2 regions of the Marinomonas sp. ef1 genome follow, and region 1 is predicted to be linked to the other one. Evidence: riboswitches for the same ligand, from Rfam matches in the RefSeq annotation. Region 1 holds a riboswitch; the other holds the start of a gene.
The links. A riboswitch is a leader RNA that binds a small molecule or an ion and turns the genes downstream of it on or off. The one in region 1 is predicted to bind cobalamin.
Positions count from the first base shown of each region.

Region 2: it holds a riboswitch for cobalamin, as region 1 does, so the genes downstream of both, CCS02_RS00270 (energy-coupling factor ABC transporter permease) here and CCS02_RS13245 (TonB-dependent receptor domain-containing protein) in region 1, are expected to answer to the same signal.

Region 1 is NZ_NHTT01000008.1:174,461-190,994, forward strand. Features, by position in the region: gene CCS02_RS13195 (NADP-dependent oxidoreductase) at 1-280, opposite strand, end outside; gene CCS02_RS13200 (GntR family transcriptional regulator) at 465-1,121, shown strand; gene CCS02_RS13205 (3-keto-5-aminohexanoate cleavage protein) at 1,252-2,187, shown strand; gene CCS02_RS13210 (C4-dicarboxylate TRAP transporter substrate-binding protein) at 2,329-3,438, shown strand; gene CCS02_RS13215 (TRAP transporter small permease) at 3,476-3,937, shown strand; gene CCS02_RS13220 (TRAP transporter large permease) at 3,938-5,233, shown strand; gene CCS02_RS22165 (hypothetical protein) at 5,606-5,743, opposite strand; gene CCS02_RS13225 (HD domain-containing phosphohydrolase) at 5,859-7,205, opposite strand; gene CCS02_RS13230 (sensor histidine kinase) at 7,202-8,719, opposite strand; gene CCS02_RS13235 (heme NO-binding domain-containing protein) at 8,734-9,276, opposite strand; gene CCS02_RS13240 (B12-binding domain-containing radical SAM protein) at 9,519-11,420, opposite strand; cobalamin riboswitch at 11,648-11,841, shown strand; gene CCS02_RS13245 (TonB-dependent receptor domain-containing protein) at 11,904-13,697, shown strand; gene CCS02_RS13250 (cobalamin-binding protein) at 13,697-14,599, shown strand; gene CCS02_RS13255 (FecCD family ABC transporter permease) at 14,652-15,590, shown strand; gene CCS02_RS13260 (ABC transporter ATP-binding protein) at 15,587-16,360, shown strand; gene mtgA (monofunctional biosynthetic peptidoglycan transglycosylase) at 16,362-16,534, opposite strand, start outside.
Region 2 is NZ_NHTT01000001.1:47,035-63,568, reverse strand. Features, by position in the region: gene CCS02_RS00295 (3'-5' exonuclease) at 451-1,035, opposite strand; gene CCS02_RS00290 (Rpn family recombination-promoting nuclease/putative transposase) at 1,063-1,482, opposite strand; gene CCS02_RS00285 (NUDIX hydrolase) at 1,594-1,998, shown strand; gene CCS02_RS00280 (MFS transporter) at 2,052-3,248, opposite strand; gene CCS02_RS00275 (LysR family transcriptional regulator) at 3,363-4,250, shown strand; gene CCS02_RS00270 (energy-coupling factor ABC transporter permease) at 4,315-4,986, opposite strand; cobalamin riboswitch at 5,070-5,297, opposite strand; gene CCS02_RS00265 (FUSC family protein) at 5,460-6,527, opposite strand; gene yegD (molecular chaperone) at 6,695-8,059, opposite strand; gene CCS02_RS00255 (methyl-accepting chemotaxis protein) at 8,259-10,169, shown strand; gene CCS02_RS00250 (NnrU family protein) at 10,259-10,840, opposite strand; gene nspC (carboxynorspermidine decarboxylase) at 11,242-12,339, shown strand; gene CCS02_RS00240 (saccharopine dehydrogenase family protein) at 12,376-13,614, shown strand; gene CCS02_RS00235 (hypothetical protein) at 13,817-15,121, shown strand; gene CCS02_RS00230 (sirohydrochlorin chelatase) at 15,188-16,444, opposite strand; gene cobN (cobaltochelatase subunit CobN) at 16,527-16,534, opposite strand, start outside.

The DNA.
Region 1 (16,534 bases):
ATACGAGCTGACCAACAGAAAAATTTGCATTATTGCTTTGGATCACCTCGCTAATCGTTTCGCCAATCATAACAGCGCCTAATTTTACCGATGCGGCATAAGAAGGTGTGTCGTACATGCGTCCTCTCATATACGGGTCTAAGGATAGATATAGGGTTTTAAGCAAGACTTCGCCTGCTTGAGGGAAAGGTATTTGAGATTTCTGAAGGGCAAAGTTCAGCTCGCTGATTCCTGCAGTTGGGCGAGAATGCAAAATAATCTGTAGGTTTTTGTTTTCCATGATTTTTCCTGTAAGTAATTCGCTCAAATCCTGTTTATAGGATGGTCAAAAAAGCATCGTTAAGATCGTGTATATTTGTGTAGACTAACAAATAAAATATATTTTGTGATAAAAATATATTTTACATATTAAAAAATATATTTTAGGATCGAATGCAATTAGGGTTTTTAGGAGTAGTAAGGTTTTGAGTGTAATTAAGTCAAAGGCAATGACAGCGTATAAGCAGTTACGAAAGGACGTTATGTACGGCAAATACCAGCCACTAGATAGGTTACGTATTGATCCGATTTGCGAAACCTTGAAAGTTAGTCCGGGTGCTGTTCGTGAGGCCTTATCTCGTTTGGTCTCAGATGGGTTAGTTGTTGCTGAGGAGCAGCGTGGTTTTATTGTTGCGCCAGTATCCGCTGTTGAAATGATTGAACTGACAGAAGTTCGTATTGAGATTGAGTCTTATTGCCTCAGAGAAGCGATTAAGGCCGGAGATTTAGATTGGGAAGCGTCAATCTTGTCTAGTCATCACAAGCTTTTACGTACACCGGTTGGAAACGATTTCTTGCCTGTTGAATGGCTAGAAGCCCACTCTGAATATCATGACTCGTTGGTATCTGCCTGTGGTAATCGTTGGTGGCTGCGTTTTAGAGAACAGCTTTTTGCGCAGGCCGAACGTTATTTGAGCCTACATAGGGTAAAGGAAGAAGTTTACCTTGATGTTAATGAAGATCATCAAGGACTTATGCAAGCTGTTTTAAATCGAAATGAAAAAGAAGCTTGTGAAATTATGAGTAACCACCTGCAAAAAGCGGCTGATAATTTACTGAAGTCAGGCGTTCTGGACGGTTGATTTATAGCTTCTCTAATATTTTATATATGAATAAGCCATTATGAAAAAGTAGATAGTATAAAAATAATTATTTAAGAGTACTTTTTAATATTTCATAGCAATCTGAAATATTATTTATTGGAGATGTTTAATGAATAAAAATAAAAGCGTTATTGTGACATGTGCCATTACAGGCTCACTTCATACTCCGTCTATGTCCCCTTACTTACCTATTACGCCTGATGAAATTGTTTCGGAATCGATAGCGGCGGCAGAGGCTGGAGCCTCTATTTTACACCTACATGCCCGTGATCCTAAAGATGGACGTCCTACTGCTAACCCCGATATTTTTATGGATTTTCTTCCTCGTATTAAGCAGCAAACTAATGCCGTACTGAACTTGACCACTGGTGGTGCACCAGGTATGAGCATAGACGAGCGCTTAGCCGGCCCAGAACGAGCAAGCCCAGAGATGACTTCGTTGAATATGGGATCCATTAATGGTGGTTTATTCCCTGCTGCAGAGAAAATCAAAACGTTTAAATACGACTGGGAAAAACCCTTTCTTGAAGCCAGTAAACGCACATTATTCGAGAATTCATTTGAAAATATTGAAGCTATTTTAAATCGCATGGGCAAAGGACATGGCTCACGGTTTGAATTCGAAATTTATGATTTATCTCATATCTACAACCTAGCAAATGTTCTGGACCGAGGTCTATATGACGGCAAGCTTTTCCTTCAGTTTGCGTTAGGTATTCTGGGTGGAACCGGTGCAGAGGCTGACAATTTACTCTTAATGCTTCGTACCGCTCAGCGCCTTTTTGGTAACGATTTTGAATGGTCAATCTTAGCTGCTGGGCGTCATCAGATGCCGATGTGCACTCATAATGCTCTACTGGGCGGAAACGTTCGTGTTGGTCTAGAAGACAGTTTAACCATTGGTCCAAAGAAACTGGCGACGTCAAATGCAGAGCAGGTTTTGAAAATTAGAGGCATTCTAGAAAGCTTAGATTATACGATCGCAACACCGGATGAAGTACGAGAGCGTTTACAACTTAAAGGTGCCCATGAGGTTAATTTTTAGAACTTATATTTTGTAATTTTTTAATACTAATTTTTTTAATTAATATTAATTTGACGACTTCTTTATATGTTTTCTGAAATTTTTACTAAATGATGTTTATTAACTTTAAATATAAAAAAAATAAAAGATTAGGAGTTATTAATGAAAAAAATAGTGATGACTGCAGCTATATTAGCCTTTGGTGTAATAAATTATGCCCAAGCAGATACGATTAGAGCAACCAGTGCTTTTGGGCCTAAACATGTAATGGCACAAGCTGGTTACCCTGCATTATTCAAAAAATTAAAGGAGCTCACGGATGGTCGTTGGACAGGTTATGACACGCCATCTGGTCTTGTTGGGCCGAATGAAATGAACTCAGCCTTGCGTGAAGGTATCACTGATATGGGACCGGTAATGTTCCCTTATTTTTCGGCTGATTATGTTGAGAGTGGCATTGTGGGTGACCTCTCTATGTTAGGTACAGACAATAGAGCAATCGCCTCTGCTGTTTCAGAATACATTGCAACTTGCCCGGAATGTATCAAAGAATTTTCTAAAAATGGTCAAGTCTATTTAGGCTCCGATGCAACAACTGCCTATCAACTATTGTCGACAAAAAGAATAGAAAGTCTGAGTGATTTGAAAGGTTTGCGTGTTCGAACTGGAGGTGCCACATATTCTTATATTATAGAAAAAATGGGCGCTTTACCGGTTTACTTCCCTGCCAGTGAAATCTTTGAAGCCCTAAGTTCTGGTGTTGCTGATGCTACTTATAGCTCTATACCTGATTTAAAAAACATACAGCTTTATGACGCTGTAAAGTACGTGACCTTGATCGATAAAGGGGTCTTTAATGCCGCAGCGATGACGAATCTCAGTCAAAGAGTGTGGGATAAAATGAGCTTGGAAGATCGCTCATCTATGGCTCGTGCTGCTCAGTACGCACAAACTATTGCAATTTATTCATGGCGCGATACTGCAGCAGAAGCAGAAAAAATAGCGAAAGAGAAAGGCATCGAATTTATTCAACCTGATAAAGAATTTGTCAAAAGAGGCAACAACATTCGGGACGAATATATGGCAGGTGTGACGGAAGCGCTTACTAAAAAAGGTGTTACAAATGCAGCCGCCAAAGTGGATAGCTACAAGGCATTGCTGAAAAAATGGGAAGGCCTTGTTGCAAATGTAACAACGTCAGATGAGCTTGCAGAACTCCGTTATAAGGAAATCTGGAGCAAAGTTGATATGAAAACTTACGGATCACATTAAAATGCCTAGTTTTGAGCTCATTTTAAGACGAATGACTATGGGCATCGGGATTTTAACTCTCGGTGTTATGCCTGCCGTCATTGTTGCTGATGTTGTAATGAGAAACCTGTTTGATGGTGGCTTTCCAGCCACTATCGAAATAGTGTCCAGATACCTTATTTTAGTCATCAGCTTTTTACCCATTGCTTATGCAGAGGTGAAACGCAGACATATAGAAGCATCCATTCTTACCGATAGATTACCTAGTTCAAGCCAGCCTTTTATTAATTTTTTAGGTTTTGCCCTATCACTTCTTGTTTATGCCGCCTTGACTTGGGGGACTATCTTAGAAGCCTATCACCAAACGGAAATCAAGGCGTATATTGAGGCCGGAACCGCTATTTTTTATGTCTGGCCTGGGTATTGGATACTGCCAATATGTTACGGGTTAATGGTGCTTGTTTTAGCTATGCGAATAGTGCAAGTGGTTACTGGCCGATTTAATCAGGAGGTCGCATAAATGGAACCTATTACGATTGGTGTAGTGTCATTAAGCGCTGTTTTTGGCTTGATTCTCTTACGAGTACCAATAGGCGTGACACTAATTGCAGTTTCTTTTGTTGGTATCTACGCCATTATTGGTGAACGTGCAGCATTTAGTATGCTTTCTACTGCACCTTATAGTTTTGCTGCAAACTGGACCTTGAGTTCTGTTCCAATGTTCCTACTTATGGGATATGTTTCTTATCATGCTGGACTGACGAAAGGGTTATTTAATGCGGCGCGTGCTTGGCTTAGTTGGTTGCCAGGTGGTTTAGCAATTTCTTCACTTGCTGGCGCGGGCGGCTTTGCTGCTGTAACCGGATCATCCATTGCGTGTTCCGCCGCTATTGGCCGTATTGCTGTCCCAGAAATGCATAAAACGGGCTATGATATTCGTCTTGCCACAGGCTCTGTTGCTGCAGGTGGTACTATTGGTGCTTTAATTCCACCTAGCTTGATTTTGATTTTATATGGAATTCAAGCTCAAGTTTCGATTACTAAACTCTTTCTTGGTGGACTGATAATAGGACTAGTCTCTCTTTTTCTCTATATTCTTGTCGTCTTGGTGGTCTATTTTCTAGCGCCTAAATCAATGCCTCGTACAAAACAGGTAAGCTTTGAAGAAAGAATGGCTGCACTTAAAGAGGTGTGGCCTGTTCTTCTGATGGTGATGATAGTTTTTGGTGGCCTTTTTTCTGGCATATTTACGGCAACCGAAGCCGGCGCGGTGGGCGCTGTGATTTCTCTTCTGATTGGGTTTGGGAATAGATCTCTGTCCATGCGAGGAGTGGGTGAGAGCTGTATTGATACGCTGTTAGCAAGTGGTTCGCTTTTCATCATTGCCATTGGTGCTAACTTATTTACACGACTCGTTTCTCTTAGTGGGTTATCTCATTTTATTGGTAGTGGAATTGAAAGTTTAGACTTGGGGGTTGTAGCTGTTTTATTGCTCATATCCTTTGTGTATTTAGCGCTAGGAATGTTCTTGGAACCAGTTGGCGCGATGTTATTAACCTTGCCGCTGTTTCTTCCATTGATGGCTACTTACGGTGTTGATGTCATCTGGTTTGGTCTTCTGGTTGCTAAGCTCCTTGAGATGGGAATGATTACCCCCCCAGTCGGATTAAATGTGTTTGTAATACATTCTGTGGCACGGGATATTGTTCGATTAGAACAAATATTTTATGGGATTATACCTTTCTTAATTGCTGACTTTATACTGGTAGGAGTCATGATTCTGACAAGGGATATGTATATGGGTTTTATATCTTAGAGGTTGTTCTTTTATTAAAGTCCGCTTACTAAGGTGATTTTTAATATTCACACTAGAAAAAAGGCTTTTGATGATTCAGAAGCCTTTTTGTTTCTAATCAGGAATATAATGCATCTAATGCAGTTCGTTCTAGTTGTTCCAATGACTAGTCTGTATCAGGCCGGTACTCAATTAACACATTTCACGTGATGGTTAATAATACTTTGAGCTAATGTCGATGACTGTTTGCATATTCCAGAAGACGGTAAGAATGCTGAGCTAGATGTATTAGATTGTGATCTGACTTTAATGCTCTAATTTAATCGTCTTTGATGCATACGTTGTTTCAGTATAGTCGTGGATATTTCCTGAATTTTCGGCGCGAACAGAACATTAATTTGCATCGTATCGAGTATTGCTTCGAGCTTTTGCCAACCATGCCCAAGCTAGCTGAAAGTAGACATTGTTGGTCATAATAACCAACAAAACAAAGACAGCGGTGACCAATAAATAGTAGTTTGGTTTAAACAATACAGCTCTCCTAGAGTCCAGCCATAGTCTAGACAGAGTAACACACCACCTTTTAAAATAAAGGAAGAGGATTGTGAGAATGCTGTAAAATAATCCTAATATATTTATTAAAGCTTCATTTTTGTATTTCTTTTAAGAGACTTTTGGATACTTCCAAACCGGCTGGAATATCGACAAAAAGGTTAAACTCTTTTTTCGAACTTTTCTCCAATTCAATCAGTAGCATTATTGCACTGTCGGCGAGCTCTACACCTTTGGCAAGTAAAAAATCACCGTGATGATTTCTTAAGTCTCGAGATAGTATCATCCCTGCCGTAAGCTGCTGAGAAGCAACACAATGATCATCGATAGAGTGTTCGATTTTCTGTGTAGATAAACAAGACTTTAGTGCTTCAACGGCACTGGTGGAGTAATAAGTGCCTGATTTTGAAATCAAATAGTCCATAGCATCTTGGTGTGACAATGTGGTTTCCCACATGCGCCCTGTGATTAGCTCAACATAGTCATTGGCGACGGTTAATATTTGCGCCGACTTTGGAATGGACGCCTCTTTCTCTCCTCTTGGGTAGCCTTCACCGTTTAGGTACTCCTTATGATGAAGAATAATGTCTGCGACCGGAACTAATGGGCGAATATTTTTCAGTAATGTCGCTCCTTTCAATGGATACTGTTTGTACTCGTGTTTTTGTTCTTCTGATAACAAAACATAAGGGGTAAAAAGCAATTCATCAGCGAAGCTCATTTGGCTCATATAGCGCATTTTTGCCGCTCTGGTAAGATGAATTAGCTCTCTTTGGGGTAAGTTTAATAACTCTGCCATGTCGGTTACTAAGCTGATTATATCGGGTACATCCACGCTCGATCTTGGCGTACGCATGTCTAAAAGATTGGCAAATAAATCGACCGTATTTTTATAGTTTTCTTGTAATGCTGCATTGATCTCAATGATTTTTTGCGTACGTTCTTTTACTGTTGCTTCTAATGTTTCATTCATTGCGGTGAGTTTTTCGTTCTGCGAAGTAACCAAAGACTGTAAGTGCTCATTTCTTTTCTTTAGGTTTATGGTGACAAAAGCATCGTGGACCAGCGTTTGTAGCTTTTCATCGTCCCATGGTTTTTCAACATAATGAGAAATTCTACCTAAATTTATCGCATCGGAAATGGCTTCCATATCCGCATAGCCAGTTAATAAGATCCGTATTGTATTTGGATGTTTTTCTGCTGCAATGGCCAAAAATTCAGGTCCTGTCATCTCTGGCATACGAGCATCTGAAACAATCACATCAATGGCTTGCTCTTTTAAAACCTCAAGACCTTCTTGGCCGCTATTAGCAATAAATACATCACAGTTAGCCTTACGAAATAAGCGTTTTAAAGAAGACAATACGTTCTTTTCGTCATCAACTAATAATAAGCTAGGACGGGTTTCCATCGCGTCTAGATTTGATGCATCGTTGCTCATTTTATACCCTCCATTGATCTGGTTGAGCGGGCGCCTTCATAAGGTAGCCAAATACTAAACTCCGTGCCTTTGCCCAGTTCACTTGTTACATCAATCGTGCCTTGGTGGTCTTCAATTATGCCATAGGAAATCGATAGCCCTAACCCTGTACCGACACCAACTTCTTTGGTGGTAAAAAATGGATTAAAGATAGATTTCAAATTCTGTTTATCAATACCGCTACCGTTATCTGATACTTTAATTCTTGCACCGTCAGCGCTTTCGGCGAGATGTATGGTTAGTTCCCCGTGCTCATTCATAGCATGGGAAGCGTTGACAAATAAATTCAAAAACACCTGCAAAAGCTCACCGCTATTTCCCAAGATCGGCTGCACTTCTTCAATTTGCTTTTTCACTACACCCTTAAACTTTAGTTCATTACTGGCAAGTTTTAATGCTTCATCGATAATTTGATTGAGGTGGCAGAATTCTTTTTGATGATCCGACTGACGAGAGAAGCGTTTTAAGCCGCCAACGATATCGATAATTCGTTTTACGCCCTGTTGTGACTCATTTAATAGGTTTTGTGTATCTTCTATTAAGAAATTCATATCGACATCGTTCCATGCCTTATCGAGTGCTTTTGCCGCATTTTTTATGTTTTCATCAGTGGACTTGATCGATTCATCTGTCAGGGTTTTAGACGTTTCGACATACTCGATAAAGTCAGCAATATAGCCGCCCAAAGAACTTATATTACTTTTGATAAAGCCCATTGGATTATTTATTTCGTGAGCAATCCCTGCTGATAACTGGCCTACAGTCGCCATCTTTTCGGACTGAACAAGTTTCTGTTGTGTTTCTTTTAAGGCTTCATTGGCACTGGTGATTTCCTCATAACTCGTTAACAATTTATCTTCCTGATATCTGTGTTCCAGAATGATCGCGAGCTGTTTGAAGCCTGTTTCAAATACATTGAAAACTTGGGTTTGTTTGTCTGTCAGCCCTTGGCTAAACAAAAAAACGATGCCGCAAAGATGATCTAGGCTAATGATTGGCAGAGCTATGACGGTATCAATGTTTTTCTCGTCGATAACTAAGTCTATTATTTGTAGATGTGTTGCTTTTCTTTCACGAATGAGCGGCTCTATCTCAGCAATGATATTTCCCACTTCATCACTTTCTATTTCTAATGGCTGCCCTTCATGTTGATCAGGGTTTTTAAGTAGCGGAGAGTGAAAATCAGATTGATTATTATCAAAGGGAAAGTGCGCAAACGTCGCAAAGGAAATGTTACTTAAACGCATCATATCGTTGACAATCTTGGGTAGAAAATCACGAAGGCGTAGCCTTTCCAAACCATAACGACCGATGTGGTTAAGAAACTTATTTTCCTGCACCGCTGAGTGAAGAGAATTGACACTTTCTTTCAACGCGAGATTAGCAAAATGAAGCTCTCTGCTTTTTTGCTCAAGTATAGATTCTGCTTGTTTACGTGCTTTACGTTCTCGCTGAAAAGCCGCTTCGTATTCCATAGGTATCTCCGGATCTAGATCCGCTCTACGAGTAAAGAGCAATGATCTGCCCCTTCATTCATACAGCAAGTATGTTTAATGATAACGGGAGTACCAAAGCTTTCAGCGGCTTGATGTACAAGACCTATGGCCAATAAACACATTTTACGAGGTGATTGATAATAAAGAGTGACGCCGTTTTCATGTTTTTCAGTAACAAGAATTTTCGGTGTTAACGCATCTGGATACAGCTTATGAACTTCCACATGAATCACTGAATCCACAGCGCCAAGCAGCGACCAAAGATCAGGAAAATTCATCATTGCAGGAGGCAAGCTGTGTGCTAAGCCCTTGTATAGATAACGGCCAAATGCCTCAACTAGATCTGGAACCGGGACCGAGCTGTATTCTGACAAAGCAACAACAAGGGATAAAATCTCTTGGTCGTCGTAATTGTTTGCACTGGTATAAATACCGCCACTGGGCAAATCACATTTTTCCAGTAACGTTTCCCAACATTCCATACCAAATTGGTCTTCGATCATTTCTTGAAAGTGAGTAAAAACGGCGCCTTTCATGACTCTTGTCCTGTCTCTTTGTGTTAGTAATAGAGTAGACAAAAAATGCAAAAACTCTTACAGGCAATTGGTTTAGGTGCGTAATTTTTTGTTGGACGTTAAGGTGCTTAACGTAATGAAAACAGGCGTTTCATATGATTTTGTGGGGATTTAGCATTGTTCTGGAGGTATATAGGAAGGGAAACGTACCGAGCCAGATACATAAAGTATCTATCTGGCTCTGGGTGTTTTAGAGGCTATGTTTAACTACTAACAATTAGATCGTTCAAGGCTTTGGAAATCAGATCTTTTTTCACCAAGGTACGTTTAACTGGTTTATCAAACCAAAAATCCATTGGTTGATCAAAACCGATGCCGTGCATGTAGTTGTAGAGCGCTTTACGCAGTCCGTCACCCAGCATGTCATGATCTGTGCCGGTTGGATCAGTGAAATCCACGTCGTTTTCTGCGAACAAAATATCGGGGCGTTTCGCGAGAGTGATGCCGTATTCTTCCGGATTAATACCAATCGGGCTGTGTGCAGTGGCTGCGAATCTGTGCCAGAAGGCCGATTGGAAACATTCTTGAGCCATCATCTGACGCACCATTTCTAGGGCATCAATGGTTTCTTGCTCGGTTTGTGTTGGGAAGCCATACATCAGATAGGAATGAACCAGAATATCCGCATCACTGAAGGCTTTGGTCACTCGGGCCACTTGCTCGACGCTGACGCCTTTTTTCATCAGTTTTAGTAATCGGTCGGACGCTACTTCAAGGCCGCCGCTGACGGCGATACAACCGGAATCCGCCAATAACTGACAGCGCTCTGGTGTAAAAGTTTTTTCAAAACGAATATTGCCCCACCAACTGATCACCACGCCCCTTTCGATTAAACGCCTTGCTAGCGCAAACAAGGCTTTTGGTGGCGCGGCTTCATCGACAAAGTGGAAACCAGTCTGTCCTGTCTCTTCGATCAACTCTTCGATACGATCCACCAAAATATCAGCGCCAGCCGCATCATAGCGATCAATGTAATCCAGTGTCACATCGCAAAAGCTACACTTGCGCCAGTAACAACCATGAGCAATGGTCAGCTTGTTCCAGCGGCCATCGCTCCAGATGCGATGCATGGGGTTGAGCATTTCACACAAGGATAAGTATTCGGTTAATGGCAAACCATCGTAAATTGGCGTGCCGACATCGGTTTGGGGAATATCGTGCAGCTCCGCGTTTTCATTATAGTGAACGTATGATTCGCCATTCTCGTCTTCTGCGAGGAAGTAAGTACGTACTAACTCATCTATTTCGCGCTTGCCGTCAAAGAATTCCAGCAAGGTCATAAAAGGACGTTCGCCATCATCTAGACAGATAAAATCGACAAACTCAAACACACGAGGATCTTTTAGCGCACGCAGCTCGGTATTAATAAAACCACCGCCCAATACCACGGGTAGATCAGGATTGATGGCTTTACAGGTTTGCGCAATACGCAGAGCCCCCAACATATTACCGGGGAAAGGCACGGTTAACGCCACGACGCTGGGTAGAGCTTCTTCGAGATATTGCTCGACCAACTGCTCTAGAATCTCAGAGCTAAAACTCGGTTCGCCCATCAGTGTATTGTATAGATCATCAAAGCTTGGGTTGGCCGCCGCCAAACGCTCGCCATAACGGCTCACTTCAAAATACGGGTCAACGCCTTGAGTAATCACCGCGGACAAATCATTGATAAACAATGTCGCGAGATACTTGGCTTTGTCCTGTACGCCAAGATTACCAAAGGCGGTTTTGAGTATATCGCCGGAAACTTCTTCCATCTGAGCGATGGCATCGAAGGCTGGGCCTTCTGGCAAGAAACGACGGGAAATAATACGCAGCGCAAGGCTTGAATCTTTGCCCTGCAAAAAACGAATCGCAGGCTCGACACAAAGGCGATAACGATCAAACTCGGCCAGAAAGGTAAAAATGGCATCGGGCAATTCGTCGTCTTCAAATGACTCAAAGTTCTCTTCCACATGCTGACGGATAATATCCAATGCGGGCGCCGTCATCATCTCAAGGAACAGCTCAATGGCCGGATCTCGCTGCACCGCCTCATAGCCCCGAGAGCGCAAAAAGCCAGTCAGATACGCTGTCGCTGGATACGGCGTATTCAGTTGCGTCATGGGTGGGGTCATCAGAAGAACGGTCATAGCCTGCCTTTAAAGTAAAACCTAATCATAATCTGGCGAATTCTAGCACTTAAAGAAGAGTAGAACCCTTAAAAAATGATGTGCTTGCGGTGATCAATAAGCTGGATATGGAATGATTTTGGCAACATTAATCATTCAAAATGAAGGAAACCGAGTTTAGACGGTAGTTTTTTCATCTGACCCTGATGGAGCCTTATGTTAGAGTACGCGCCGTTACAGGTTGCTGGCGTGATGTCAGCAATAATAGGGAAGTCAGTGCAACTCTGACGCTGCCCCCGCAACGGTAAAAAAGTCAAACTTTGCCAACAAGCCACTGTGGTTCACCATGGGAAGGCGGCAAAGCCTGCATTCGCAACTTTTGAGTCCGGAGACCTGCCTGTAACTGGGGGTTCTGCGTAAGTTGGAACCAAATGTCACCACTGTGCGGGCGTGCTCAGTGCAACAGTAGACTTTATTATGAAAACTCAATGTATTTCCCCAGCGTTCACGAGAACCCTCGTGGCGCTTAGTGTTGTGTCCGCCGTTTCGGCTCACGCAGAGACAACAGCAGATTCATCGTTGACCTTATCGCCTTTGGTGGTTACGGCAACATCTACTTCGGTCAGTGTGGCGGATTCGCTGTCATCTGTTACGGTCATCAATCGTGAAGAAATCAAAGCTCAGCAAGCGCAAGAAATAAGCGAGCTACTAGCGGCGCAGCCGGGTGTAGATATCAGCTCGAATGGCGGTTACGGAAAGACCACTAGTGTTTATATGCGCGGTGCGAGTGCAGAATCTACTAAATTTTTGCTCGATGGTATTCCCTTATATTCTGCGACATCAGGTGGCGCGCCATTTGAAAATATTCCGGCATCTTTAATTGATCGTCTAGAGATCGTTCGAGGTCCTAAAGCTACCTTGTATGGCGCCGATGCGGTAGGCGGCGTGATTCAAGCGTTTTTGCCAGAGGCCGATGATGATTCGCACATGAATGTATCTGTAGGTGGTGGCTCGTTTAATACAAAAACTATCGATGCGACTGTGTCTGGTTCCAGCGATAACACGCAATACCTTTTGTCAGCAGGCAAGTTTGAAACCGACGGTGATATTGTTAAAGAAGGTGAGGGAGCTCAGGGCTACCGCAACGAAAATGTATTGCTCAATGTTGGACATGATTTTAGCAGTGGTGCGCGCATCAGTGGTTTGATTATGAATAGTGAAGGGCGAAATCACTATGTCGGTGACGAAAATGATTACCAGGTGCAGGTGATCGGGTTGAGCGTCAGCCTTCCAGTAACGGAAAATTGGGATACAGAGCTGAAATTGTCTCAGACTCGCAACGACAGCAAAACCATTTCTTCAGAGGATAAGTACAACACTAAAACTCAAACTGCTCGTTGGAGCAACACTATTTCGGCAGGTGAACATGAGTTTGTGTTGGGAGCTGAAACCTCTGAAGACAAGGTCGACGTCACCAGCTACCAAGCACCTGATCGCAGTAATAATGCGGTGTTTGCCCAGTCTCAGTTTGATTTTGGGGCAACCAATTTGCAACTTAATATTCGTCAAGATCATAACAGTGCTTATGGTGATTCGACGACAGGCGGTGTGGCTGTTGGTTACAAGCTTGATGGCATACATACCCTACGTGCAAGCTACGGAACCGCTTTCGAAGCGCCAACGTTTAACGATTTATACTATCCAAGCAGTGGTGACCCAACACTTAAAGCGACGAAATCTAAAACTGTTGAACTGGGCGTTCGTGCCGATTATGACAATATGTACTGGGATGCTTCGGTGTTTGATGCCTCCTATGGCGATATGGTTATCTGGTCTAATTACACAGGGTCTTGGGCGGCTTACAATGTGGATTCTAAAGTCCAAGGTGTTGAGCTGTCTTCAGGCCTAACATTAGAGCAATGGCAGTTAAACGCGGCATTAACGTGGCTAGACGCAAAAGACGACGATACGGGTTTTCAGTTGCCTAAACGTGCAAAACGTAGTGCCCGTTTAAGTGCAGATCGCCTATTTGAAAAAGGACGGGTTGGTGTGACATTAATCGGAGCGGATGGTCGAGCTACAACATTGGGCAGCTCTGAAACGTTGGCAGGCTATGTGACGATGAATTTGCGCGCTAGTTATGACTTTGCCGCTGATTGGAACGCTGAACTTAGTGTCAAAAACGCCCTTGATAAAGAGTACCAAACGGCCAAAGGCTACTTTAGTCCGGGTCGTGGCGTGTTCTTAACCCTTAACTATTCGGCATTTTAATGGCTAACCCGATGCGTAGTTTGTTGTCAATATCGGCTTTATTGCTCAGTGGTTGGGCATTCGTGTCCAACGCGTTGGCTGATCCTATCTGTGTGGTGGATGATCGCGGGCGAGATGTCTGTATTGATCATGCGGCAATGCGCATCGCGGCGCTATCACCTGGCGCCACCGAGCTGATTTATGCTGCTGGCGCGGGGGATAATGTGGTTGCGGTGGTGTCTTATAGTGATTACCCAGAAGCTGCAAAAAGCGTTACTTCAGTGGGCAGTCATACGCGCTTAGATTTAGAGCGTTTGATCAGCCTACAGCCCGATTTAATACTGGCTTGGGGAACCGGTAATCCAACCGAGCAAATCGAAACACTAGAACGCTTGGGGCTACCTGTATATTACGTAGAGCCCCATGAGTTCGAAGACATTGCTCGTAATATCGACAACTTGGGCGCACTAGCTGGCACCTCACAACGAGCCAAGGAAGAAGCAAAGCGCTTTCGTACTGGCATTGATGTTTTGCACGAACGCTATAAACAGGCCCCTCGGGTCAAAACCTTTTATCAAGTTTGGGATGAACCGCTAATGACGATGAATGGCAGCCATTATATTAGCAAGGTGGTCGACTTATGTGGCGGCGATAATGTGTTTGCGGATTCGCCGCGTTTGATTCCTCGCCTGAGCCAAGAGGCGGTATTACTGAAAAATCCTGAAGCCATCATTGCTGGAGGTATGGGAGAACGAAACGCCAACTGGCTCGAAAAATGGCGAGCGTTTGCCGATTTGTTAGCTACGCAAAAAGATAATCTGTTTTTTGTGCCGCCATCGTTGATTCAGCGTCCAACGCCGCGATTATTAGAAGGTGCACAAATACTCTGTGAAAAACTGGATATTGCCCGTGCTCGACGTTAAGACTCGTCACCCGACAAACCGACGCGCGTTGATATTGCCACTTGGGGTATTAATGTGTGTGTCGATGCTTAGTGTCGTGTTTGCGATGACCCAAGGCAGCGTCAACTTATCGCCTTATGCGGTTTGGCAGGCTTTGCTTGGGCAAGGCTCGGGTCTTAATCAAACTCTCGTATTAGAGCTGCGTTTGCCTCGTGTTATGGCGGCGTTTGCTACGGGCGGTTTGTTGGCCGTGGCGGGAGCTTTGATGCAGATCCTCCTTCGTAACCCATTGGCAGATCCTTATGTGTTGGGGATTTCAGGTGGCGCATCTGTGGCAGCGCTGGCGGCGATTTTGCTTGGAATCAGTGGGGTTTTGATGTCAGGCATGGCGTTTCTCGGCGCGGTTTTATCTACTTTATTGGTATTTGGTTTATCTGCTCGCTTGGGTAATACGGCGACTATGCGGTTGTTACTAACTGGCGTGGTGATTGCTGCAGGTTGGGGTGCGTTGATTACACTTATGTTGGCCCTCGCGCCGCCCCATAAAATCCCTGGTATGTTGTATTGGTTGATGGGCGATTTATCCTACGCCAGCACGCCATGGTTAGCTTGGCTGGTATTGGTTCCGACCTGCTTGATTTTAATGCCGCTCGGGCGCAGCCTCAATGTGTTGGCTCGTGGGCCTTTGCAAGCAGCGGCACTTGGTGTGAATGTGAAAAGCCTCGAACGCTTTGTTTTTTTGTTAGCCAGTTTATTGACCGCGATTGCAGTGACAACGGCCGGTAGTGTTGGTTTTGTTGGTTTGGTCATTCCACACATGCTGCGTATGGTCTTGGGCAATGATCAGCGACTTATTTTGCCCGCAAGTGCTCTAGCTGGCGGTTGTTTGGTAACACTTTCTGATACCTTGGCACGTACTGTTATTGCCCCAGAGCAACTGCCTGTAGGCGTCATCACTGCGTTGCTTGGGGTGCCAACCTTCTTGTACCTATTGCAACGGGGGCGCTTATGACCAAGCTGAAATTAACTCAATTGCTGGCGGCGATACCTAATAAATCCCCCCAACCAACGCATGCTTTGTCATTAACCTTTCAAGCTGGCCAAATGTGGGGGATTTTGGGGCCAAATGGCGTGGGAAAAACTACCTTACTGCATACTCTGGCAGCTTTGAAAGCGCCAGCACTAGGCACTATTGAATTAAATGACCAACCTATTACCGAATTGCATCGCTTAAAACTCGCTCAGCAAATTGGCATTATGTTTCAAGAGCATCAAGATGGTTTCCCTGCGAGCGTGCTGGAAACTGTTTTGTTGGGGCGCTTTCCGCATTTATCGCCTTGGGAAATGGAGAGCGAACAGGACTTAGCTCTGGCATACTCGGCGTTAGAACGTTTGGACTTGGCAGAGTTTGCACAACGGGCGTTAAACAGTTTATCGGGTGGAGAACGACAACGTGCAGCGTTAGCGGCCTTGATGGCGCAAACGCCAGATGTATGGCTGGTGGACGAACCGACTAATCATCTAGATTTGCATTATCAAGTCGCGGTGATGGGTTTACTCGCAGAACAAGCTAGCATGGATAAAGTGGTCGTTATGTCACTGCACGATGTGAACGTTGCTGCTCAATGGTGCTCTCATGTACTGCTTTTGTACCCAGACCGTCCACCAATCTGGGGAAAAGCCGCTAGCTTATTAACTCAGCAAAATCTAGAGCCGCTTTATCGCCAGAAACTGGCCATGACAGAACTAAACGGCAAACCACTATTTGTGCCAATAGCCTAATTTACTCAATAATTGGTTTGAGATAATCAGGGCCAAGTTGCTGCATTTGGCGTTCAACCCAATCCACTCTTTGACGAAGATAATAGGTTAAAGCGTTAGGATTTCGAGTGCGCGGGCTTGGTAATAATACGGCCAATCGCGCGGCTTGGTTCATGGTGAGTTTACTGGCAGATC
Region 2 (16,534 bases), on a different contig from region 1:
AAGAACTGTAGCAAATCGCCACAAATGCAGCAACACGCATCAACCACATCCCCTCCCGAAAGAACAATTAAGCCCAGATAATAATTAAACATGTTTGTCTGACCATAATGCCTAACGGCGCATCACGCTTCGCTCATGACGCCCTACGAAAAACCAGCATCACTATGAACTCAGTTCGACGAAACGAAGTTGCGCGACCTTATGGAGTTTCAGAGTCAGTTAAAAACATCCTCTCTCAAGCCTGCAAAAACAATCTATGCCTTACGATATTACGAGCGTAGGTAGCAATCATGCGCTTATGAAGAAAATCAGGCATTAAAGATCTTTAAGCGAATTTTTGGTTACTTTTTTATCAATTGAAAAAAGTTACCCGCTCAGCTTTTCCCTGAATTAAAAAGCGGAAATAACGGTCGGGAATACAAAGCGTTTGAATGGAAACCTTTATAAAGCCTAGCGCAGCAGTACCAACGCTCTTTCTACACATATAGCCGAATGCGCATCATTAGCTGCATAAAGAATCTGGTTTTCTTTCAGTGGATAAGCGCCCCAGTTGGATTTTTGGGCGCCTTTGCCAAGGCGTTTTCCGAGTACCATGGCGACGGCGGCGCGGGCGCCGATGCTGTTTTTCTCTCCGGCGAGTTGCTTTAAGGTGACAGACAAATCTTGCGTGTTGGTGATATCGATGTTGAGTTTGTTACGCAGTTCTTTGTTATCGTCTTTGATGCCGAAGCCAATTTTTTTGATTTTTGGGTTGGTTAGTATTTCCTTGGCCGCAGCGACAGCCGAAGGAAATCGAGTTGGGAATAGGAACGCTTTTGACTCTGTCGCCAGTTGGATGAGCGATGGACCCGGACTGACTTGGCCTTTCAGGAAAATCGGTTTGCTTTCGGTATCGAATCCGATAGAAGTCTCGTTTTCTAGCTCTTTTATGGCTTGTGCGGCATCAAGTTCGTTTTCAACGATGTAGATGTCGGAAAGACCAAGGCCAATATATAAGGGTAATTCGCTGATCTGTTCCTTGGTAGGACGTTCCATTCTTTGTCTCTTTTCTCTCTTGTTTCTTTAAGCTTTTTTCAGATCAAATAGCACGTCGTGGATTTCCGCTTTTAGCTCTTTATCAATGATTTTATTGCTGTGAATTTTAGCTTGTTCAAGGTATTCAATGGCACTAGCGTTATCGCCAAGCTCTATTTTTAGTTGAGCGGCAGCGAAGCCAATGGAGGATAGATAGTCTTTTGAGTTGATTGCCGCGGCTTTTTCTAAAGCTTTATCGTAGATAACAATCGCCTGTTCTAAATCGTCGGTAAAGTCACCAAGGGTTTCCCACTGCACTGGATGATCTTTGTCTGTGCCGTCGTTGTCGTCACAGATGGCTTTCAATTCTGCATAATAAGCATCAAAGCCCGCTTGGTCTTTTTTGTTAGCACAAGTCATGAGTTCTTTGGCTAAAAAAAGCACTTCTTTGTATATTTTAGTGTTCATATTTCACTCTGTTTGAAGCATTCGATTATGTAATAACGAGTATGGTAATTTTAATAGACTATTTATGACAGCTTTTCGCTGGGTTCTTAACAAATAATAGGAGTTATCTAAATGCAAGTTCATGAATGTGTCTCTTTTATATTGCTAAAAGACGATCAGGTGTTGTTAGAGAAACGCGCCAAGGACAAGGAGTATGATCCAAGTCTGATTGCTATTCCTGGCGGTCACATGGAGCTGGGGGAAACACAGGAACAGGCTTTGTTACGAGAGCTAAAAGAAGAGCTAGATATCGTCCCAAAGTCTTATGTTCACTTGTGCTCTCTTTATCATCCAACAGGCGAGCTTCAACTCATTCACTATTACGTTGCTAATCGTTGGCAAGGTGAAATATTGTCTCTAGAGGCAGACGAAGTCACTTGGCATTCACTTGATTCCAATCCTCTAGATATTGAGGCAGATAAAGTGGCATTGGCAGAGTATCGAAGACTTAAAAATGCAGGCGTTGAATTAGGTTAACAACGCCCTTTGTTGAGCTTATGTACAGCTCAACAATTAGATCAATGACGCAATCAATAGCTCTGCGCTTGCACGGCTTTTTGTCCTCGAATCAAGCTAACTCCCGCCAATACGACGACACCCAATACTAACCAAGATCCCATGATGACGCCGGTCCAGCCATCCGCTTGCCAGAAAGGATCAAGATAAAACCCGCCAAGACTGGCGCCTAGATAATAAAACACTAGGTACAAGGAAGATGCGCTGGCTTTGGCGTGTTTGGCGTTGCGGCTCACAAAACTACTAGTCGTTGAATGACACAAAAAGAAGCCAAAGCTGTTTATCAATAAGCCCACTATGATCGCCAATAATGAATCACCAAGGGTGACTAAAGAACCAAACATGAATATGCAGGTACCTAATACCATAATGTTTGGCTGACTCCAGCGTTTGGCAAGTTTGCCCGAAATAGCTGAACCCAATGTGCCTGACAAGTAGGTAAGGAAAAGCAAGCCAACATATTTAGCGGTTAAGTTATAAGGTGCGGCTTCCAAAACGAAGGTCACGTAGCTGTATTGGTTGATAAAAATGAAGAAGCTAAAACCACCGATGAAATAACTGGTTAATAAGCGACGATTCTGCAGATGGCTCTTCATGTTCATCAAGATATGACCAACGCGTAGCGGTTTTGCTTCGAAATGTTGTGATTTTGGTAATAGAAAGAAAAAAGCCAATAAACAAATCAGACTAATAACACTCATTACCCCAAAGGTTGCGGAACGCCCTAGCCATTCACCAACAAAACCACCAATCAGACGACCACCAATGCCGCCTAACGTGTTTCCGCTGATGTACAAGCCAACAGCAACCATCAAAGCTTCTGGTGTATATTCGTCGCCCAAATAAGCAACGGCAATAGCAGGCAACCCAGCTAGAAAAAAACCTTGCAGGGCACGCAATGCCAATAATGATTCGTAACTTTGTACTAGGGACAAACAAAAGGTGGTTAAAGTAATACCAACCATGGTCATCACCATAATCCCTTTGCGACCTAAGGCATCTGAAATTGGACCGTAGAAAAGCAAGGATATGCCCAACGTAAGAGTTGTAATAGTAAAGCTACCGCTAGCTTGCAGTGGACTAATAGAAAACTCGTTAGCGATCATGGGTAACAAAGGCTGCGTCACGTACACATTGGCAAAAATCATAAAAGAGCCAATGACTAGAGCCAAGGTTCCTCGCCAAAATACCGAACTACCTACTTCTATCACAGCAAAACTCCACAGACATCAAAAACAAATCAAACAAATATTATTGCGATACTATACGCCTCGCCATTTTATCAATAAAATATATTCATTTTATCCAATCCATAAGGGTTATTGATGGACATTAAGCCGCTACGTTATTTCATTGCCATCGCAAAAACAGAAAGCTTTACCAAAGCAGCCCAGCAGCTTGGCGTTGCTCAACCCGCTGTTAGTATGGCAATCAAAAAACTAGAAGCGGATTTGGGCCTAACCTTAATCCATCGGGCAGATCGAAATATTGGTCTAACTGACGAAGGCAAAAAGCTGCTGATACATGCAGAAAAAATCATTCAAGCTACCGATGATGCCTTATTAGAAATGAGCGAGCTAAAAGGTTTGAGCCAAGGCGAAGTACGAGTGGGAATTCCTAGTATGCTGGGCTCCTATTACTTTCCACCCATTCTGATGGCATTTCGTCATAAGTACCCCACTATTACGCTCAAAGTGATCGAAGGCGGAACCTGGCAGCTGCAAAAAATGCTCGAAAATGGCGAATTAGATCTTAGTGTTATCGTTGCTGAAACGCTCCCCGATGGTTTGGAAACTCAAGCGCTGATCCGAGAAGAAATGCTCGTCACAATAGCAACTGATCACCCTTTCAGCCAACTAGAAAAAATCTCACCAGAGGCATTTTTCGATGAAGAGCTTGTCATGTTTAAAGAAGGTTACTTTCATCGCCGTATCGTCGATAAGCTGGCTAAAGCCTGTAAAAAAACGCCCAAAATTGGTTTTGAAACCAATTTGATTCCATTGATCAAATCCATCACTCAGCAAGGCTTTGGCATCTCTACTTTACTCGCCATGGTTATTGAAGAAGACGATGACCTCATCACTCGTTCTTTTGATCCACCAATCTGGCTAGATCTTGGTATTGCTTGGCGCAAAGACAGTTACTTATCGAAAGCCAACCGAGCTTTTTTGGAATTTGTTAACGAGCATGGTCGATATAAACGCCGACAATAAAAAAATGCCCGCTCTGTTTCTACTATAGGTAAACAGAGCGGGCATTTGGAACTGTGCTTTCTACTTAGTTAAACAAACGCGTTTCAAACAAAGACGAGTTCTTAAAGCGATGTAAGCTTTTCGCCCCAGCCAATACGGCAAGATCTAGAATCGGCTCGATCAGTACAACACTAAGGTAAGCCATACCGAACGTCGCGACAGCCGCTACGTTCTCGGCACCGAAACCTTGTCCATAAAACGCCCAAAAAGCCACCCAAGCGACAATACCGCCTTGGTAAGTTAGGGACAGTTTCAATGCTTGCTTGTAGCTAATATCGACATAAGCCGTATTCTCAGCAATCGTACGACGGGCAACAGCAGACATGGCAAACAGAGGTAACAATAAGGTGGTCACGTTCATGCCATATTGAGGCAGGTCAAACTGAGCAAAGAAGACTCCTTGCGTTAGCAAACCTAATATCAAGCCAACAGAAGCTGCGGCTGGGCCAAAGATTAGAAACAGCGTTGAACCTAATATGAGATGCACTTCAGACACTCCGACGGCGTGATGAGGCAAGAGTTCAAAAAAGGCAAAAACAAAAAGTGTGGTCAAAGTACTACGACCGATTAAAGACATAAAGCCGTCTTTTTTTATCATGTCGATAGAAGCTTTAGCAGAAAATCCAAAAGCGGCCAACGCCGTAGCGTAACTCAAAACGATTTTTGCGCCGTCAACGACGCCAGGTTCAATATGCACTATGTGCCTCCAAAATATGCTTCATACTCACCCGTATGATTCAAATTAGCGGACTTTCGCATGACAAAGCTTGCCGACAAGAAAAGTCCTAATTAATGAAGGCCGGTCTCCGGACTGATAAGTGTTTTGCAGATATGTATTTCTAAAACTCTCGTCCCTTCCCATTCAAAGATATTTCTATCAATGGACAGTGGGAGCAAGAAAAATACATCACTTATTTACCGTTGCGGGGGCAGTACAGGGATTGCTTAACAAAGAGCGCACCTGTTTCCCGTTTCACCCGTTAGGGCACCTTCACAAGAACTGGTATTCATTATTTTAATGCAAGATTAATAACCGATTACCAGAGATTCGAAGCGTACGGTTTAACTTAAATTTAAGCAACTAAAGCGATGGAAATACTGAACGCTTAACGAACACCCTTCATACAAAGAAGAAAGGCATTCATCTAGGTTTGTTAGTCTGAAAAAGTTTTAAGAAGGTTTACGTCCAGATAAAGAACTGCGAGTATTCATACGCGACTCAATATTCTTCAGCAAAGATGTTCGATGAAAGATAGTTCCGCCAATAATTCCAATAGCACTACCAATAGAAATATCGACCAATCGATGCTCTAGTAAAACGGCAGTACTCATATTAGCGCTAGTAAACTCCGCCATAATGACCGTTAACGGAGTAATAAAAATCACCGCTGCGCCGTAGTTTTTGACGATCAATAATTCCACGACAAATTGAAAGAAGATCATGCTTAACGCTAAAACCCAATAATTCGGCTGCAAAGAAAACAAACACCAAGCGACACCCATACCAATTGCGGTACCAACAATGCGATGAACATTTCGGTGCCAGATCATTCGATAAGTGGCACCTTGTAAAATAGCCGCACATGAAATAGGTACCCAAAGTGCGTTAGGTAAAGCCAGTAACACAGCCAATAAATAAGAGAAAGATATAAAGAAAGCCACTAATGCGCCTTCTAAAATAATCGCATTCACCTGAGTGTCTGTTTCAATTTTTGTTGCTGGTAAATCATTTGCGCCTGTCATTAAGCTATAAATAAACGCCAGACCACAAGATAGCATCCCACCCAAAGCAACCATGCCGATATTCGATGACCATTTACCTAAATCAAAAGGTAAATAAATCGCCAACGCGGAAACGAGAATAAAGAAAAAGCTACCTGGAGGCGGTAAGCGATAATATCGAGTAATAACAATAGCGCCAAAGGACAGCGCCCCAAGAGCAAAAGCTGCAACGTAAGAGTTAAAACTGGACAGAGAACCAATGGTAAAACACACCATAAAGCCAAATGAGCACATGGCTAGCGTCACCATTCGATGTGCAGTACGCGTTTTAGGCAAATACAAAATGACCATTGCCCCTAAGCTAGACAATGTCGCCACTGCGAATTGGTCTGTCGCCGCGCCAATCAAGGCAGGAATACCAACACAGACTGCAGCAAGGACCGCCAGGTGCCAGGGACGCTTAACATCACTCCACGCAAAAAGATCTCTTATTTGAATTAATAAAGCGTTAAACAAGTGCATACCCCGTGAATAATGTTTAGTAGATAAACATTATATCAGCATTATCTTTGCTCAATAATGGAAAAACTAAAGTTACTAGCGACATCAATTCGATAGATCCCCAGGATAAAAAACCAAACTTTTTATCAAATCAAAGTGTTTGAAAAGATAAAAAACCACCTTTATCTAAAGATACGCTCAGACCATACCGTTAAGCCTGCCGCCACACTGCCAAAGTGGTCGCCATCCAAAACAGGAATATCACCAATACGTTGTTGAATAGCCTCACGAATCACCGGGGATTTTGCCGAACCACCTGTCATATAGATCAAATCTGGTTTCTCACCTGCCTGCTCTATCGCAGCAGTCATCAAGTTCAGCATTTTTTCTAAAGGTGAAGCAATTGACTTCGTCAGTTCCTCACGAGTAACAGTAGCAGTTAACTCCGATTCAATATAATCCAATGAAGCAAGATAACTCTGAGCATCAGATAAGGCTATTTTCGCCTCTTCTGCACTACGCACGATATGATAGTTATGTTTTTCTTCTCGCATGCGCAAGAAGCGCTCAATCAACTTTGGCTGTGCAGCATCTAAACGTAGCTGATTTATTTGATTCTTTGTTTCCATACTATTAAAGGTCGCGATGGCAGACACATCATTCGTTGTGACTGCATTCCAATACAGTTGAGTCGGCATTGGCAACCCCGTCTTAAGTAGCGAACCCATACCAAATAACGGCATAAAGTGTTTGCCTGCAATCTGTATGTCTAAATCATTACCACCAATTCGTTCACCAGTGTGAGCTAGAAAATCACTACGACGGTCTTCTTTTTTGAGGTAGTCAGGCCCCATACGAACCATCGCGCAGTCGGTGGTACCACCACCAATATCCACAACCAATACGGTTTTATTCTCAGCCAGTTTCACTTCAAAATCCAAACCAGCAGCAATAGGTTCATACAGAAACTCAATTTCTTTAAAACCTGCACGTTTACCTGCTGTCGTAAGGATCTCAAGCGCTTGACGGTTACTGACTTCTGCATCAAGACCTTGAAAATTGACAGGACGACCAATGACGGTATGAGTAATTTCTGCACCCAAGCTTTTTTCGGCGCGCTGTTTGATGTTCTGCATCATCACAGTCACAACGTCTTCAAAGAAATGAATATGTTCGGAACGCAGTCCAGCGCCACCTAGAAATGACTTAGGCGATTTTACGAAGTAGCCTTCTTCAGGCCATTGAAAGTATTCGTCAAACGCAGCGCGCCCAAAAAATAACGTTTGGTCTTCATCTGCAATATCTTCTTCATAACGCGCACGCTTGGCCCGTGTTAAAGCATTCATACGCAATTCTGCGAAGGCTTGTCTTGAATGAATATCTTGAAGGCCTCTTCCGACCGCTTCGGTAATCAAGTCTCGATCTAAAGCGTATAAAGTAGACGGTAAAAAAGCATGTTCTCCTTCTAAAGCGACCAAACGCACAGCCGAATCTTGCACAATACCTAATGCACAATTTGATGTTCCGTAATCAAATCCACAAATCATCTAATATTTACCTGTTATCGCTAATAGAAAAGGGTCGCGGACGATAACAGAAAGATTCAAAAGTATCAAAACTATCAAGTCACTATATCCCCATAGCAAGCCTATTCTAAATAATAGAGAATGCTCATTCTTTTAAATTTACTTAAATACGGCACACAAGATAGTTAGTGTACCTAATATATTTCATAGGAGAAAAAGGATGCTCTTTTCGTTACAAACTAAAATTACCCTCCAGTCCATAATTGTGGCCATTATCATCGCTATCGGGGTTGGTGGCGTTTCTCTTTACGCCTTAAAATCAGATAGCGATGCCCGTATAAAATCAGAAGCCGGCTCTCAAGCAAATGCTATTTCGACTTATATAAATAGCTGGTCTGGGGATCGTATCGGCACCATGCAAGCCATCAAACAAAAGATAGAAACTTCTTTACAAGAAAGCCCTAACCTAAATGAAAAAGATATCCAGAATATCTTACAACAAGCCCAAGCTAGCTTAGGGTTTGGCATGACATTTTTGGGTCTAGAAAATGGAGACATGTATCGCCATGATCCATCTCTAAATAGCGCAGATTACGATCCTCGCAATCGTAGCTGGTACATGGATGCCAAAGCTAAAAACAGTGCTTATGTAACAGCGCCTTACATATCAGCGGCTACCAAACAACTCTCCATGACGTTTGTCGAACCTATTACGATTAATGGCAAGTTTGTTGGCGCTATCGGTGGTCTAGTCTTTTTAGACAGCGTCTTAGATAGTATTTTAGCGATGAAAGTCGCAGGTAATGGTTATAGCGTGTTATTCGATGGAAATGGCAAAATCATCGCTCACCCAAACACAAACCACATATTGAAAGATGCTATGGATTTGTCTCCAGTATTAACCAGCGATTTTTTCAAAAAAGTTCGTAATCAAGCCATTTTTACCGAGCTTAAATTAGACGGCAAAGATATAGATATGTATGCCAGCAACATAAAAGGCAGCCCTTGGGCTTTAGGGTTGATGATGGACAAAAATGTTCTAAATGCCCCCCTTGTTAGCTTAGGTACTAATATTATTATTGCTGTGTTTATTTTGCTCTCGATTGCTGTATTGATAGCAGTTCAAGTTACCCGATTTTTACTGAAAGACTTGCGCCGGGTGTCTGACAGTATGGCGCAAATCGCCCAAGGTGAAGGCGACTTAACACAACGATTAACTGCAAGCTCTAAAGATGAAATAGCCGTTTTGGTCGACAATTTTAACAAGTTCGTCGTACTACTACACGGAACGGTCTCTCATCTTAAAAAAATTGGTCATGAATTGGCAAACCAAGCCAGTATTGCTCACGACTCTTCACAAAATAGTTCGCTAAAACTAGAAGAGCAGCAGCATAATATTTCTATGGTCGCTACTGCTATTCATCAAATGTCACAAGCAACACAAGAAATCGCTAACAACGCAACCAATACTGCAATAAATGCTGATGAGACAGTAGCTGCAGGTAATATAGGTCAAACTCAAGTACTTAAAAGCCAAGAAAGTATCAGAACACTAGCTACTGATATTCAAGAGGTTGCCAATGTTATTAACGATCTAAGCAAAAATGCTGATGGCATCAATACCATCTTAACGACGATTTCGGGAATCGCAGAACAAACTAATTTATTAGCATTAAACGCTGCAATCGAAGCTGCACGGGCAGGTGAACAAGGCCGAGGCTTTGCGGTGGTTGCTGACGAAGTAAGAGTACTTTCACAACGTACTTATAGTTCAATTGAAGAAATTCAAAAAATGATTGAGTCTTTGCAAAAAATCACTAAAGACGCAGTAGGCAAAATTCAATTAAGTCATACTAGAGCAAACAATAGCGTTGAAGACGTCAATCAGGCAAAAGACAGCCTAGACAAAATCCAACAATCGGTTGCAACAATCAATGATCGCGCGGCACAGATTGCGACGGCAACTGAAGAGCAAACCAGTGTGACCGAAGAGGTAAATCAAAACACGACTGATATTCAGCGAGGCTCTAAAGAGCTAGTAACGCTTGCGGTTGAAAGTGCCGCTCGTGCCGAAGAGCTTAAATCTCTTGCCGATGACCTAACCAAAAACATCAATCACTTCAGAACGTAAGAGACTGATGCCAATAAAAATGCCCTATTCAGGTTTACCTGAATAGGGCATTTTTTGTTCTTTAACTTTCAGCTCTCTTTAACAAGGCATTAGACCAGAGGTGAAACGCCGATGATTGCCTGATGTAGGTAAAAAGCAATAGCAAACCAAGTCACCATAGCAAAAGTGAAAGCCGCTAAATCAAACTGAACACCAGCTTCTTGATCACGTATTACACCTGCCTTTCTATCACGACGGCGATAAACAGCAAAGCTGACAATAGACCAAACCAAGAAGCTTCCGAAGAGTATTACATCAGCCAAGCTTCCGTTGCTGATTAAATGAGCAAATGCCCAGATTTTAATAGCGATAATCATTGGGTAACCCACTTTCTTTTTCATCGTCGTGTTCGGCACTAAAGCAGAACCGACAAAGAAAAGAGCAACCAATACTAATAGGCCTGCCAAGTGCCTCGTCCATACTGGAGGAAACCACAACCAAACAGGTTCAAGGCGCGCTTGAGAATACCCCATAACAATCAGGCCAACGGCAATCAAGGTGATCATACCAAAGCGCATCTTCCAACGCATTTCACCATGTATTGCCATACTTTTTTCACGCCAATTCGGTGCGACTAAACGAACCGAATGCACAAAAAAGAAAATTACCAACCCCATCACTAAAATCAACATACTAAGATGTTCCTTCTACACTTTAAAAATCTTTCAACTGTCTATACGCGATTACTGCAATACAATACTCGCAATCCTAAAAGATCCGATCCTCTGGACTATAATTTATAGCGCAGGATTATAGAGGGAAATACTCAAGAGGCCTATTATTCATTACGGTCATCCCATGAATGATTAAATGTCTTAAAAATCCAACTAGTTTATCTCCAATACTAAGGAAAAATGACCGATCGGTTCATCTTCTATAGTGAAATATGAGCAACAGAAAGATGGGCATAGGACAAATCCTAGTAAAAGTCGTCAAAATGTCATAAAAAGCCCTGTAAAATACCTTTATTGAGCTAGAAAAAGCCCCCTCTTTTGCACTAGAATACACCGTTTTGACTAACGGGCAGGTTGCCATGATCAAGACACCTTATTACCTTATTGATAAAGCAGCGCTTCTGAAGAACTTAGAGAAGATCGCTTATGTGCGCCAGCAGTCTGGAGCCAAGTCTCTGTTAGCTCTAAAATGCTTTGCAACTTGGTCTGTATTTGACCTAATGCAAGACTACATGGATGGCACCACATCTTCTTCTCTATACGAAGTCAAATTAGGGAAAACCAAGTTTCAAGGCGAAACGCATGCTTATAGCGTGGCCTATTCCGACGATGAAATCGCAGAAGTACTAGATCACTCTGACAAAATCATTTTCAACTCCATTGGTCAATTCAATCGTTTTAAAGAAGCTAGTAAAGACAAGACCCGTGGTTTGCGTGTTAACCCTCAAGTAAGCACCTCTGAATTTTTGATTGCCGATCCAGCACGACCTTTTAGCCGTCTTGGAGAGTGGGATCCAGAAAAAATCGCAACTGTAATTAACGATATATCTGGCTTTATGTTCCACAATAACTGTGAGAACAACAGTTTTGAACGCTTTGATGAGATGCTAAATCTTATCGAAGAACGTTTTGGCCATTTGATCCAACAAGTAAAATGGGTCAGCCTTGGTGGCGGCATTCACTTTACTGGAGAAGGTTACCCAATTGATAAGTTCTGCCAACGCCTAAAAGTTTTTGCCCAAAAATACGACATTCAGGTCTACCTAGAACCTGGTGAGGCCAGCATTACAAAAAGCACCACTCTAGAAGTCACAGTATTAGACACACTATTTAATGGCAAAAACTTAGCCGTTGTTGATAGCTCTATTGAAGCTCACATGCTGGACCTACTAATCTACCGTGAAAACGCTAAGATGGCTCCTTGTGATGGCGAACATGAATACATGATTTGCGGAAAATCCTGTTTAGCAGGCGATATTTTCGGCGAATTTAAATTTGATAAAGCACTACAAGTGGGTGATCGCCTGTCTTTCCAAGACGCAGCTGGTTACACCATGGTTAAAAAGAACTGGTTTAACGGTGTCAAAATGCCGTCTATTGCCATACGCCAATTGGATGGCAGCATCGAGCTTGTAAGGGAATTCGGTTACAACGATTTTGAGCAGAATCTGTCTTAATTCTGCTTCGGTTAATATTTTGGAGTAAGCACTACCATGAAAAAAAATGTACTCATTATTGGCGGCGGAGGCGTGGCACGTGTTGTGGCACATAAATGCGCCCAACACAATGACACACTGGGCAATATCGCAATTGCTTCGCGCAGCGTTACGAAATGCGACGATATTGTATCCAGTGTCCTCGACAAAGGCAGCATGAAGGTAGAGGGCCGCATTCAAGCATTCGCCCTAGACGCTCTTGACGTGCCAGCAACGATTAAATTGATTCAAGAAACCGAATCACAAATCGTCATTAACGTAGGTTCAGCTTTCGTTAATATGTCTGTACTTGAAGCTTGCATGGAAACAGGTGCGGCTTATTTAGATACAGCCATCCACGAAGATCCAAGCAAAATTTGTGAAACACCACCTTGGTACGCCAACTACGAGTGGAAACGTCGCGATGCCTGTAAAGAAAAAGGCATCACCGCCATTCTAGGTGTGGGCTTTGATCCAGGTGTCGTAAACGCGTATGCAGCGCTTGCTTATAACGACTATTTAGACTCCGTTGACTCCATCGACATCATCGACGTGAACGCTGGTAGCCATGGCAAATACTTCGCCACTAACTTTGATCCTGAGATCAACTTCCGTGAATTCACCGGACGTGTTTACTCTTGGCAAGACAGCGCATGGCAAGAAAACAAAATGTTTGAAGTTAGCCGTACAGATGACCTTCCAGTGGTTGGCTCACAAACGACTTACATGACAGGCCATGATGAAGTGCATTCACTTTCTCAAAACCTAAACGTTCCAAACGTACGTTTTTGGATGGGATTTGGCGAGCATTACATCAACGTCTTCACCGTTCTTAAAAATCTAGGCTTGCTATCTGAGCAGCCAGTTAAGACAGCCGAAGGCTTAGAAGTTATTCCACTTAAAGTTGTAAAAGCAGTACTTCCTGATCCATCTTCTCTTGCACCTGCTTATACAGGTAAGACTTGCATTGGTGATGTGGTAAAAGGCAAAAAAGACGGCAAAGACAAAGAAGTATTCATCTATAACGTAGCTGACCATAAAGAAGCTTATAACGAAGTAGGTAGCCAAGGAATTTCTTATACTGCTGGTGTACCTCCTGTTGCTGCTGCAATTTTAGTTGCCAATGGTACTTGGGATGCAAAGGAAATGCGCAACGTAGAGCAACTTGATCCTAAACCTTTCTTGGGTTTGCTAAATGAGATGGGGCTTCCAACTCGTATTAAAGACGAAAACGGCGACCGCCCTTTTACACTTTAATAGCTAATTAAGATTAGCGATCCATCACTCGAAATAACCTCGCATTTGCGGGGTTATTTTTTATCTAAGAAAGCCCATTCAATAAAAGCACCCTGATTAAAATAAATACCAGCCCTCAAGACTTACACAATTAAAATAAAATCCTTACAATATCTTAACGCTCTCGATCCCCCTCTTTAGAATCTAGCCAAGGAACATCGTTATGAAAAAGGAACTAAAATTTGCAGCACTAACCGCTGTAATTACACTAACTCTTGCTGGTTGTGCGTCCAATCCAGACTCTGCCTCAAACCTAGCTGCCGATGCAAAACAATCAGAGACAATTACTCAAATAAACAACCTCAAGCAAACTATTGATGCTGCCAATAAGAAAATGGCGCAAGGCATAGAAGAAGAACTAGATTGGTTTGCTACAGAAGAAGTAACAGATGCAAACAAAGCATTAGCTGAAGCGAAAGTGTACTACGCAAAATTTGAATTTAATCCTTCAGAAGCAAATAGCAGCACAGGCTTTTTTAGTTCGACAACCAACATTGCTGCTGCAGAAGAAGGTATCAGCAAATTCAATGAACACATGACAAAAGCAGTTAACATTAAAGCTGCAGCGCTATCGGTGTTAGCAGAAGCATTTGAATATCGTACACAACTTAAAAAAATTGATGCTCAAAAATACTTCCCAAGCACAGTTAAAGAGCTAGAAAATGATCTTAAAAAACTGGTAGACCAAGTCTCAAACGATAAAGTTGAAGCTGCAATTAGCGCCCAACCGACGTTAGTAGCCAAACAACAAGCACTAGAAATAAAAACAGTCACAGCTATCTATCTTACCGACGCTAAAAAAGAACTAGACAGACTCGTCAAAGCGGGAACAGCTCAACATGCCCCAAAATCTTTATCTCAAGCTTCTGCATCACTAACGGCAGCAACCGCATTTATTGCAGCAGAACCAAGATCCATCGATAAAATCAAATTGCAAGCTGAAGCAGCAATGTTTTCAATTAACAGAGCTGAACAAATAGCACTAACCGTTAAACAGCTTAAAGCACTGCAACAAAAAGATTATGAAGACTATGCCATCATCTACGAAAACATACTGCTTGAAATCAGCAATGCTCTTAATGCTGAAGATCGTCGGGATTTAGCTTTCGAAGACCAAGGAAAAGTATTAGTAGCATTCATCGAGTCCAATCTAAAAGATCAAGAAGCGTCTATTCAAGCACAGCAGCAACTACGCAAAGAACTGAAAGATCAAAAATCCTACGTCGAACTTCTAAAAGAAAAAATTAACACCCTAAACGCTAACTTAGCTGATGCAAAAAAATCATTAGCGGACCTATCATCAGAAAAAATAGCAGCAGAGAAAGCGGCGTTAGAAAAGGTAGCTAAAGCGAAACAAGCAACAGCAGAACAAGAAAACCTAAAAGCAGAAGAAGCGAAAGTAGAGACAAAAGCTCCAGCAGAGGTTAAGACAGAAACAGTACAAACAGAAAGTGCAACGGCTCAGTAACCCGTTTTATAAAACATAAAAAAACCAGAGCATGCACTCTGGTTTTTTTTGGCTAGAAAATATTATCTACCTATGAGCAAATGCCGTTTTCGTGCAGTCACCTTCGATTTTATCTTTCTCTTCTGCCAGAATTTCGTCGGTAAACTGACTCATAAAGCAGCAGCAGATCCCCTCGCCAATCATGGTACGTGGACCCATTGGATGACCAATGTGTTTGTACACGCCATGTGAGTGTCCATGAGAATGGCTATGACCATGTGAATGATCGTGCGAATGGCTGTGTCCATGAGAGTGATCGTGTGAATGACCATTCCCTTGAGAATGGGAGTGATCGTGATGCTTAAGAACAACAGAGTGACGCTTTTCTGAATGATCTAAAGCTTGGACCAAATTGGTAAAGTGTTTGGTATCAAACTCCGATAAGCCTTGTGTATCGTCTTGCGGATCAACAAATTCTGCGTGGTGATGATGAACATCTACTTCGCCCGCTGCAAGACGTCGTTTGAAGGAGTTCATTAGAGTTTCTTCACCCGTTTGTAATTCTCCCTGCATAATCTCTTCAACACGGTTTTGGAAGGCATCAATTACACGAGGATGATCATTCAAATAAGGTGTTTGAACGAAAGTTACTTCTGGATTTTCTTGAGCCACCTTGTCCACATAACCTTGGATACGTTTGATCAAACGACCAGTGAACAAGAAATATGGTGCGACAACAATACGCTTAAAGCCAAGTTTCATTAGCTTTTCAAGGCCCACACCAACAGAAGGGTAAGTCACACCAGAATAGACAGTATCCGCCCATCCAAAGCCCATGTTTTCGTTAACTATACGCGTCAACTTAGCCGCTTCGGCATTGGCAGAGGTATCCGATGTACCACGACCAACTACCACCAAAAGGGTGTCATAAAGAGTTTCTGGTGGGTTTTCTGGATCAAGACCAAGGGATTCATAAATACGCGCTTGGAACGCTTCGATCATGTCATCTTGTAGGCCTAATTCACGCCCATAAGTGATTTTTAAACCTGGGTGTTTTTCTTCATACGTCGTCAACACAGAAGGAATATCGTTTTTCGCATGGGTAGCAGCGAACAGCATACCTGGCACAGCGTAGATTTCTTCTACACCTTGACTCACTAAGCTGTCTAATCCCATATGAATATTCGGTGCAGAAAACTCTAAAAAGCCGTATTCCACAGGAAGGTCTGGATAACGCGCTTTAAGTCCTTTCGCCACTAGGCCAAATTCACGCTCAGCGTCTTTATCACGACTGCCGTGACCACAAATCATAATGCCCTTTTTGGCCTGTTCTTTATTACTCATCATTTCTCTCTACTTTAATCATCTCAGCTGGTAGTGAGTGTAGACTCGACCAGCAAGGTTACAATAGATCTTCTGCCCAAGATCACTGAC